Regions from separate parts of the Selenomonas sputigena ATCC 35185 genome, predicted to be linked through region 1. Evidence: riboswitches for the same ligand, from Rfam matches in the RefSeq annotation. Region 1 holds a riboswitch; each other region holds the start of a gene.
The links. Region 1 has a riboswitch for cobalamin ahead of SELSP_RS04605 (methylmalonyl-CoA mutase family protein). Riboswitches for the same ligand answer to the same signal wherever they lie in the genome.

Region 1 (2,201 bases):
GCGCGCGATGCGGCGCGAGAACTCATCACCTTTGCGAATCGGCTCATCGAACGGAGCGTTCTCAAAGGAGTCAAGTCCGCCGACGACACCTGAGAAGATCTCCGTCGTGTTGCGCAACATGTTGACGTAAGGATCGTAAACCGTCTTGAAAAACAATGCGGGACGTGCATGTACGTGGATGCGCTGCGCCTCTTCTCCGCCGCCGAACGCCTTGACGATCTGCGCCCAAATCGGGCGAACCGCACGAAGCTTCGCAATCTGCAGGAAGAAGTTCGCGCCCATCGAGAAGCCGAACATCATCTGCCCTGCCGCCTCGTCGACCGTAAGCCCGCGTTCCATGAGGGCACGCAGGTAAGCGACACCGACGGCGAGCGTCGAGGCAACTTCCTGCACGTCGTTGGCGCCGCCGCGCGAAACGGCATCGCTGCGCACCATGATCGTCTTGAGATTCGGCGCATACTGCTTCGCCCAGAGAGCAGCCTCCGCCATTTCATCGTAGAGCTGGGGCAGCGAAGCGTAGTTCTCGCCGCGCTGAATCAACTCGCCCAAGGGATCTGCTCCCACGAAGCCGCCGAGCTTCGCGAGATCACCGCCGTCAGACTTGACGGACGCAGCGACGAGAGACAGCATCGGCAGGGACGACGCGCCCGCATAGATATAGAGCGGATGCTGGTCGAGCTTCAAACCGTTGAGCGTCGTGTGCATATCCTCGACCGTCGTAATATTGCAGCCTTCATCACCGATTTTTTCAGCGTCCTTGGCATCCTTGTTGAGGAGCGTCGCCGAATCGAGGCGGATGTTGTAGATCGTCGATCCCTTCTCCACTTCACGGTGCAAGAGTTCGTTGTTTTCCTCGGGCAGCGTCTCATCGCACGACTGCGCGATGCCCCAGGGCTGTTCGATATAGCCGTTCGGACGCACACCGCGCAGGAAGTTGTCCATGCCAGGGAAGTCCGTCCTCGGCAGGATCTCGTCCGTCATCTTGTGCGTATACATCGGCTCGAAGGTGATGCCCTCGTACGTTTTCGTGAACATCTTTTTCTCGAAGGGCGCCCCCTTCAAGAGTTCGACGCATGCCTCTTTCCACTCGTCATACGTCGGCGGTTCAAATTCGTCGAGCGGCACATCGGGGAAACTCGTTTGCTGTTCGGCCTTCTTCAAGATGGCCTGCAGGTCAAGATTCTCGTCCTGACCCTTTGTCTCATTGCTCATATTTCCACAGCCTCCCTTGAAATAATACGGAATACAACAAAAAGCCGCCCTGCAGTCGAGGGCGGCTTCGTCATTTTCGTGAACAGGCTTGCAGGAAATCTCTTCTGCACATCATGTCCGTGCAAAGTGCATTTTCCAATAAAAAATCCGGTGCAAATCTGCGCCGGAGAGCCTGCCGTGAAATGACAAAATCCCCTACCCATCGCTCGCAGGTACCAGCGCAAATCGCGCTGACGGTGATGTCAAAACAGGCAGTTCTCCTGGCTCAGATTCATCGTCCAATCATGCCTTCCCAGAGATTTCTCCAGTGGCCTTTTATGAAGGACTCCTCTTACAGTGGCGGGACCGCTCCGGCTTCTACCGAATTCCCTATTAAGTCTTGCGACACCTGTCTCCAACAATATGTTGTTTTCATCTTTATATTAACTCTGTTTATTGGGGATTGTCAATACTCCCGAAGTCTTTTACAATAAAAATATGGTTTGATTCTGCATAGATTTTCTACGATTCTTCAAAATTGCACAAGGAGACACCGCATGATCAAAGTTCATGGATCCGTCATCATCGAGCAGGGCGTGACCTTCGCCATCGTCGTCGTCAAACCCCACGTCACGCAGTACACGGCTCGCGCCGTATCGTTCCGCAATGAGATCGCCCCCTTCTTCCGCAACATGCCCATCATCCTGATGTCGCAGGACAAGGACGGCAATCCGCGCTACTATGGCAGAAAGGACATCGTCGATTTTCTAAAGACGGTCAAGGTCGAGCAGATTCCCTGGAAGACGTACCATATTTATTGAGAAACGTAATTGCCGCCAAAAAGCGCCCGCGAAAGCGCTTTTTGGCGGCAAGCCATCAGATCATATTCTTGATATAGGCATCATAAAGCGCCTTGAGTTCCTCGATCTTGTCATACATCTCCACCTGCAGACCCGATGCCACGGCGTAATCGCCTTCGTTCAAAGCCTTGATGAGAAGCGTGAACAGAG
Region 2 (2,201 bases), 1.2 Mb from region 1:
ATCTCCTCGGCTGAAACGCTCGCGAAGTCCTTGATGAAATCTTTGCGTACCGTCTCCAGCGACTCGCCCGCCGAAAGGCGCTCTAAGAAGCCCTTGAGCACAGCCGCGCGTCCCGTCGCCTCTCCGTCCGTCGCGCCTGTCGCCGCAGCCGCATGGGTGCAGCCGCAGCCGTCTTCGCCGTGCACATGGGGATGCGGCTCGTGCGTACCGCAAGAGCCGCACGCGTGCGCCGCAGCAGCTTCGTCCTGTTTGATCGTGAAACCGCGTGCCTCCAGCTCGCGCACGACGTCTTCCAGCTTCATTCCTTTGATCGCCACTCCCTTGGGCACGGTCATGACGCGGCCCATGACGTTCAAGACCATCGGATTCGTGATTTCCTTGAAGCCGATCTCCGCCATGGCCTGCTGAAATTCCGGAAATTCCTCGACAAGTTCCGCCACCGTTTTATTGAAGTCCAATTCCTTTTTCATATCGATCTCTCCTGTTCCAAATCTGAATGCGTTTCTCATTGCAGTCATTATAGCAGATAGGGATTGCGCTTGTCGTCATATTTGTTACGGGTTTTGGAGCAGCATTTGTTTAGTTTGGTATTGACAATGCCTGTGATGCATGATATTCTTTGGCGGAAGGATTGTTATGAAGAAATAAAAATTCTATATTTGGGTCAGGTGTCGCAAGACTTAATAGGGAAGTCGGTTGAAGCCGGCGCGGTCACGCCACTGTAACAGGGAGCACGCTGCAAAATGCCACTGAGGAAACTTGGGAAGGTGCAGCCGTGCGATGAACTGGAGCCAGGAGAACTGCCTGATCAACAATCACCGTTTGAACCTGCGAGCGATGGGGAGGAGATTTTGGCGGCAGCAAGCCCATGCCTTTTGCTAGACCGAGGCACAGCGTACAGCCATTGACGGAAGTTTTTGCACAGCCCCTCCTTTTTCGCGCACGAAAGGAGGGGTTGTGTTTTATTTTTGGAAATTGTGCGTGTAGTTTACTAGATGAGGAAAGGGAGTTCTGCAAAATGAATCCATGGAAAAAGAAATGCCTGACGCTTGCCGTCATCTGTTCCGTTATGGGAACAACCCAAGTGTATGCGGCGGAAAAAAGTGCTGAGACGACGAACACAGCAGTTGATTCGACGACGGTGTCCACGGAAACTTCGTCCGCGGCGGAGGGGCATGACCTCGGAGAGACGACCGTCACGGCGACGAGAGTCGCGGAACCTGTCAACAAAGTTCCCGCCAACGTCACCGTCATCACAGCGAAAGAACTTGAAAAGAGGCATGTCTTCAGTTTGCGCGAAGCGCTTGCGAGGGAGGCAGGCATCTATGTTGCGCCGACGGCAGAAGTGAAGGATGGCTTGGAGTTGCGTGGATTTAGTGGCCCGAACATCCTTGTCATGTACAATGGACAGCAGCTCAACACGGCCTTTGACGGCGGCGTCAATTGGGATTCCATCCCGCTCAGTGACATCGAGCGCATCGAGATCGTGCGCGGAGCTAGTTCCTCGCTCTACGGCGGTCATGCTGTCGCCGGTGTCATCAACATCATTACGAAGAAACCGAAAAAGCCGGAGAATCCCGAGCAGCAGCTCCTTCATGGCAAGATTGAAGTCTCTCACGGCAGCAACAACACATGGCAGCGCGGCATGCAGGTCACGGGCGGCGACGGTAAGCTCGACTTCCGTCTCGGTTACGAAAAACGTACATCGGATGGCTGGGTTGGGCACTATGCCACGACGGACGAGTGGTATGATACAGGCGTTACTCCGGATGCGACGGGCGTATTTCCGAAGCTTTCTGATGGTGAATATATCGTAGGCAGCCGTGGTGCAAGAAAAAAATCAAGTGAAAATGTCTTCTTTGACATGAATTACGACTTTGATGCCAACCGTTCGTTCAGCTACACCTATATGCACAATTCTTATAAGTATTCTTACCATGACCCCATCACTTATTTGCGTGATGCGAGCGGAAATCCTACATTTTCTGGGACGGTACTCTTGCCGAATGGCAATTATATCAGCGTCTCGCCAGGGGATTTTCTCGGCTATATGGGAAAGCGCGAGCAAGACGTCCACAAATTGCGCTATGAGGATAAGAAAAACTCTTTCACGGCGAACATCGGCTATAGCGACACCACGAAGGATGGTTATTCCGGTGCCTCGCGGCGCGCTACAAGCATCGATTGGACGGGATTGGGAA
Region 3 (2,201 bases), 920 kb from region 1:
GTAGCCTTTTTCGGCCAATAGGAACCCATGATCATGATGATGTCGGGATCCTTTTCCAGAATAAATTCGGGATTGACAGGCCCCGCCGACGCGACTACATCTTTTGTAATGAGATCGGCGCCGCACACTGTTGCCAATGCGCCCCATGCAACCTTGTTGCTGTATGCAGTGCCAAATCCTTCTGGCCCTTCATTGCCCGTCTCGATATAAACCGTCGGTTTCGGCTTGTTGATCTTATTGATGCGATCGGTAACCTTTGTCACGTGTTCCGTATAAAACTTTTTGAGCTCTTCCGCGCGCTCCTCTTTGCCCAACGCCTTGCCGATGGCTTCAATCGAACGCTGATGATTTTCAAGCTTCTCCGCATGATAGTCGATATAAATGGTCGGTATTCCGGCTGCATCGATCTTCGGCTTCACATCGGATTCGTACTGATCTTTCATATTCAACGGGATAAAGATGACATCCGGATTCAGGGAAATCACCTTTTCCGTATCGAAGGTCTTTTCATTCACGGCGCCGATGAGAGGAATCTTTTCCAGTTCCGGAAGATCTGCTTTGAAATGATTCCACATATCGGTACGATATTTGCTCAAATATGGATCGATTCCAACGATGATATTGGCAACATCCTTGCCTGTCAGTGCCGCCATCGTCATAAACGCACCGCCCGAAGCACTCCACTGCACAACGACGCGTTCTGCCGGCTTTTTCAACGTGACCGTCTGTCCTGTCACATCCGTAATCTCAATGGGTTTTTCATTCTGCGCCGCATCCTTCTTCACATCTCTGGAACCTCCGCAGGCCGTGAAGATCATGCTGACCAGCAGAAGAAGAACCACGGCAACGGAAACAATATACTTCTTTGTATGAAACATGAAAACACCTCGTTTCTTAAACTTTCGAAACAACTTCTCACAGATTCCGCCGGATCGCCGTCGATCCGGATCCAAGCGAACGCATATCGTCTTTCGCTCCTGCAATCACCCCCCCACAAAAGTCTCTCTTCCAACTTCGGATTTCGATTCTGCTCGTATTTCTCATACTCGTTATACACGGTTCGATGCACTCTATGCACGGGCAGCGGTGCATTCGCAATGAGCCAGCCTCCCGCTTTTCTCCACACAAAAAGTCCGTTTCCACCAAGGAACCGGACTTTAATCTAGTCTGCACAAAGACACCATGCCTGATAAGCTCAGGTACAGTATGAGCATCCATGTACACAAAATCTCCATCCCCGTCACTCGCAGGTCTATCGGCGATTGTCAATCAGGCAGTTCTCCTGGCTTCAGTTCATCGTTTCTTTGCGCCTTCCCAAGAAAGATCTCAGTGACTAAAAACGCTATGCGTTCTTCTGCAAAGTCGCTCGCTGTTACAGTGGCGTGACCGCTTTGGCTTATACCAAATTCCCTATTAAGTCCAAAGACACCTAATTCAATCATATGAAATTTTTATTATATGATAACATGAGGCCTTTAACGTGTCAATCAAAAAGCATAATATTGTTGGCAGTGTAAACTACACGCACAAACGTCCACTTCGTGGACATTGTGCGCCGCCCTTACATGAAAGAGCCAATCAGTCTGCGCCTACGGCTTGACTTCTTGGACTTTCATGGTAAATTTCTCTGAAAAATAAAGAAGCAGCCCTTGCAGGCTGCCCCTTTACTGCACACATTCCTTGAGCTTTTCCGGCGGCAGAAGACGCATCAATCCCATGATTGCCAAGATCTGATCGAACGCCGTCCCCGGATTCGCCACATTTCGGATCTTCACGACATGCGTGGCGTCCTTCCAGTTGTCAAACTCACTGTTGTTTTCCGCATATTCCAAATGATACTTTATCTCACTATTCTTATGTCCGAGACGAATCATGCGCTCGACGAGCGTCACATAGTCGACCATGAGGAAGATCGTTTCGAAATTCTCTTTCAAAAGGCGCGAGAGCTGCTTGACGCCATTCGCCTCCAACATCACAAGGCTGATCTTATGCTCCTGCAGCGCCGAAAGAACGTCTTTTTTCAAGACGCCATAATAGTCGCCCTTATATGTGACGTGCACAATGAATTCCTGCTTGAAGAATTCCGCCTTGCCGACAAAGCGGTAAAATCTCGTATCGGAATCAATCTTTCCGGGCTTCCGCGTCGTATATAAAGGAATGTAATGTATCCCCATCTGCATGAGCTTGCCGATCAGCACCGT
Region 4 (2,201 bases), 230 kb from region 1:
CTCATCGCGCTTGCCTTTCGCGCGAATGCGTTCGACTACATCATCCTGCGCCTGACGAAGCGACTGAGTGCGAAGCGCAGCAAAAAGCTGCTCTCTTTCTATCGTGATCTCAAGATGGGTGTGCATCTCCTCGCGTCCTCGCCCAAGAGCATGCTTCGCATCTTTTTTGAATCAGGCTTAAGTCTCATGTTCATCTATGCCATCGTTCCGTGTCTTCTTTTGGGACTCGGCGTGACAGAAGCCGATTGGTACACGGTCATGGGGCGCATGATTTTCCTCAACATGCTGCTCTACTTCACGCCGACGCCCGGCGGTTCCGGCATCGCGGAGGGCGGATTCGTCCTGCTCTTTGCCGATTCCGTACCGGCAGGCACCGTCGGCATCCTCGCCGTTTGCTGGCGGCTCATCGCCGAGTACATCCCGTTCTTCATCGGTCTTTACTACACGCTCAAGGTATTTGGCAGAGATTTTATGCATCGCCAGATGGAGCAGCAGGAGGATGGCTGAGCGTACAGGTATATCGCAAGGAGAAATAATGTTTCTTAAAGAAAATTTTTTCGTGCGCTTGCCATGATAGGAACTTTGCTATATAATTACCGATAGTAATTGTTTTCTCAAAAATTCATACAGACGTCATAAGTGTCGCCGATGTATATCGGCGAGCGATGAGAGGAAAATGGGTGAAAGACCCATGCTGTCCCGCAGCTGTAATCGGGGAATTTGTTTCCATGGGAAACGCTGGAATCGCTGTTTCTTATGAAAGTGCTGAATGCGTCGGCACTTCCTGACATGTCACTGGGGAAAATCCGGGAAGACGGAAACAAACGATGATCCGAGAGCCAGAAAGCCTGCTTATGATAAGATTCATTGCTTGACTTACGAGAGATGAGGAGATGGATGCCAGGGTATATTCGTTGGCGGAATATACCCGTGGTATTTTGCGCTTGCAGGAAAAATCCGCATGTCTTGTCTTGGTTGACGGACATGCGTTTTTTTATGGAAATGCCGGATAGCTGGGCGTTTCCTTATAGAGACCGATTCTGAGGATTCGGTCGCAAATGTCTTTTTTATATGATTTTTAAGGAGATGAGGTATTGCATTGAAAGGAAAAGATTTGATACGTCGCCTGTGTCAGATGCTCATCACGCTTTTGGGCGTTACATTCTTGACATTCGGTCTGACGTATCTCGCTCCCGGTGATCCTGTAGAGATGATCCTGGAGACTGGCGATACGATGGTGTCGCAGGAAACTATCGAAAAGACACGTCACGAATTGGGGCTTGACCGTCCCTTCCATGAGCAGTATCTGCACTGGCTTTCCGGCTTGCTGCATGGCGATATGGGCATGAGCTATTCCGCCAAGATGCCGGTTGCCGAAAAGCTTGAGCAGAATCTTCTCGGCACGCTGCTTCTGGCAGGAACAGCAACCTTGATGATGCTCGTCGTTTCTGTGCCTTGCGGAGTCATCGCAGCTTTATATCGCAACCGTTGGCCGGATTATTTGATTCGCGGCGTGTCCTTTCTCGGCGTTTCGATGCCAAGCTTCTGGGTCGGCTTGCTGCTTCTCTTCGTCTTCGGTTTGAAATTGGGACTGTTCCCGATTTCGGGCGGCGAGGTCACTCTGGAAGGGTTGATTCTTCCGTCTGCAACCCTGGCGATCCTCCTGTCTTCCAAGTATACGAGGCAGGTGCGTATCGCCGTGCTCGAAGAGTTCAGTCAGGATTACGTCATCGGCGCCAAGGCTCGCGGTCTGTCCATGCAGCGCATTCTGTGGCGCCATGTGCTGCCCAATGCGTTTTTGCCGCTCATCACGCTCTTCGGTTTGGCTCTAGGCTGGCTCTTGGGCGGTGTGGCGATCGTCGAGATCGTCTTCGGCTGGCCCGGCATAGGCCGCCTGGCGGTGCGGGCGATCGAGATGCGAGACTATCCGTTGTTGGAGGGATTCGTTCTCTGGACAGCCATCTTCTACATGGTAGTCAACTTCCTTGTGGATCTGTCCTATGTGTATCTTGATCCGCGCCTGAAGAAGGGGGAGAGGCCATGAGCAAGGACGCAAAGCTCCTGCGCTTCTATTCCATATTGGCAGGGTTGATCTTCCTCACAGCGCTTCTCGCGCCCTTCATCTTGACGCAGGATCCCTATGAGTCGTCGATGCAGCAGGCATTTCTGCCGCCTTCCGCCGAGCATTGGTTCGGAACGGA

Region 2: another riboswitch for cobalamin. It lies ahead of SELSP_RS10935 (TonB-dependent receptor); the one in region 1 lies ahead of SELSP_RS04605 (methylmalonyl-CoA mutase family protein).
Region 3: another riboswitch for cobalamin. It lies ahead of SELSP_RS08975 (ABC transporter substrate-binding protein); the one in region 1 lies ahead of SELSP_RS04605 (methylmalonyl-CoA mutase family protein).
Region 4: another riboswitch for cobalamin. It lies ahead of nikB (nickel ABC transporter permease); the one in region 1 lies ahead of SELSP_RS04605 (methylmalonyl-CoA mutase family protein).

Annotation. Positions count from the first base shown of each region.
Region 1 is NC_015437.1:1,023,504-1,025,704, reverse strand. Features, by position in the region: gene SELSP_RS04605 (methylmalonyl-CoA mutase family protein) at 1-1,212, opposite strand, end outside; cobalamin riboswitch at 1,446-1,619, opposite strand; gene SELSP_RS04600 (hypothetical protein) at 1,749-2,012, shown strand; gene SELSP_RS04595 (type I glutamate--ammonia ligase) at 2,068-2,201, opposite strand, start outside.
Region 2 is NC_015437.1:2,393,438-2,395,638, reverse strand. Features, by position in the region: gene SELSP_RS10940 (DUF438 domain-containing protein) at 1-470, opposite strand, end outside; cobalamin riboswitch at 650-822, shown strand; gene SELSP_RS10935 (TonB-dependent receptor) at 1,019-2,201, shown strand, end outside.
Region 3 is NC_015437.1:1,943,904-1,946,104, forward strand. Features, by position in the region: gene SELSP_RS08975 (ABC transporter substrate-binding protein) at 1-953, opposite strand, end outside; cobalamin riboswitch at 1,256-1,448, opposite strand; gene SELSP_RS08980 (nucleoside/nucleotide kinase family protein) at 1,665-2,201, opposite strand, start outside.
Region 4 is NC_015437.1:1,256,660-1,258,860, forward strand. Features, by position in the region: gene SELSP_RS05665 (lysylphosphatidylglycerol synthase transmembrane domain-containing protein) at 1-507, shown strand, start outside; cobalamin riboswitch at 621-870, shown strand; gene nikB (nickel ABC transporter permease) at 1,100-2,044, shown strand; gene nikC (nickel transporter permease) at 2,041-2,201, shown strand, end outside.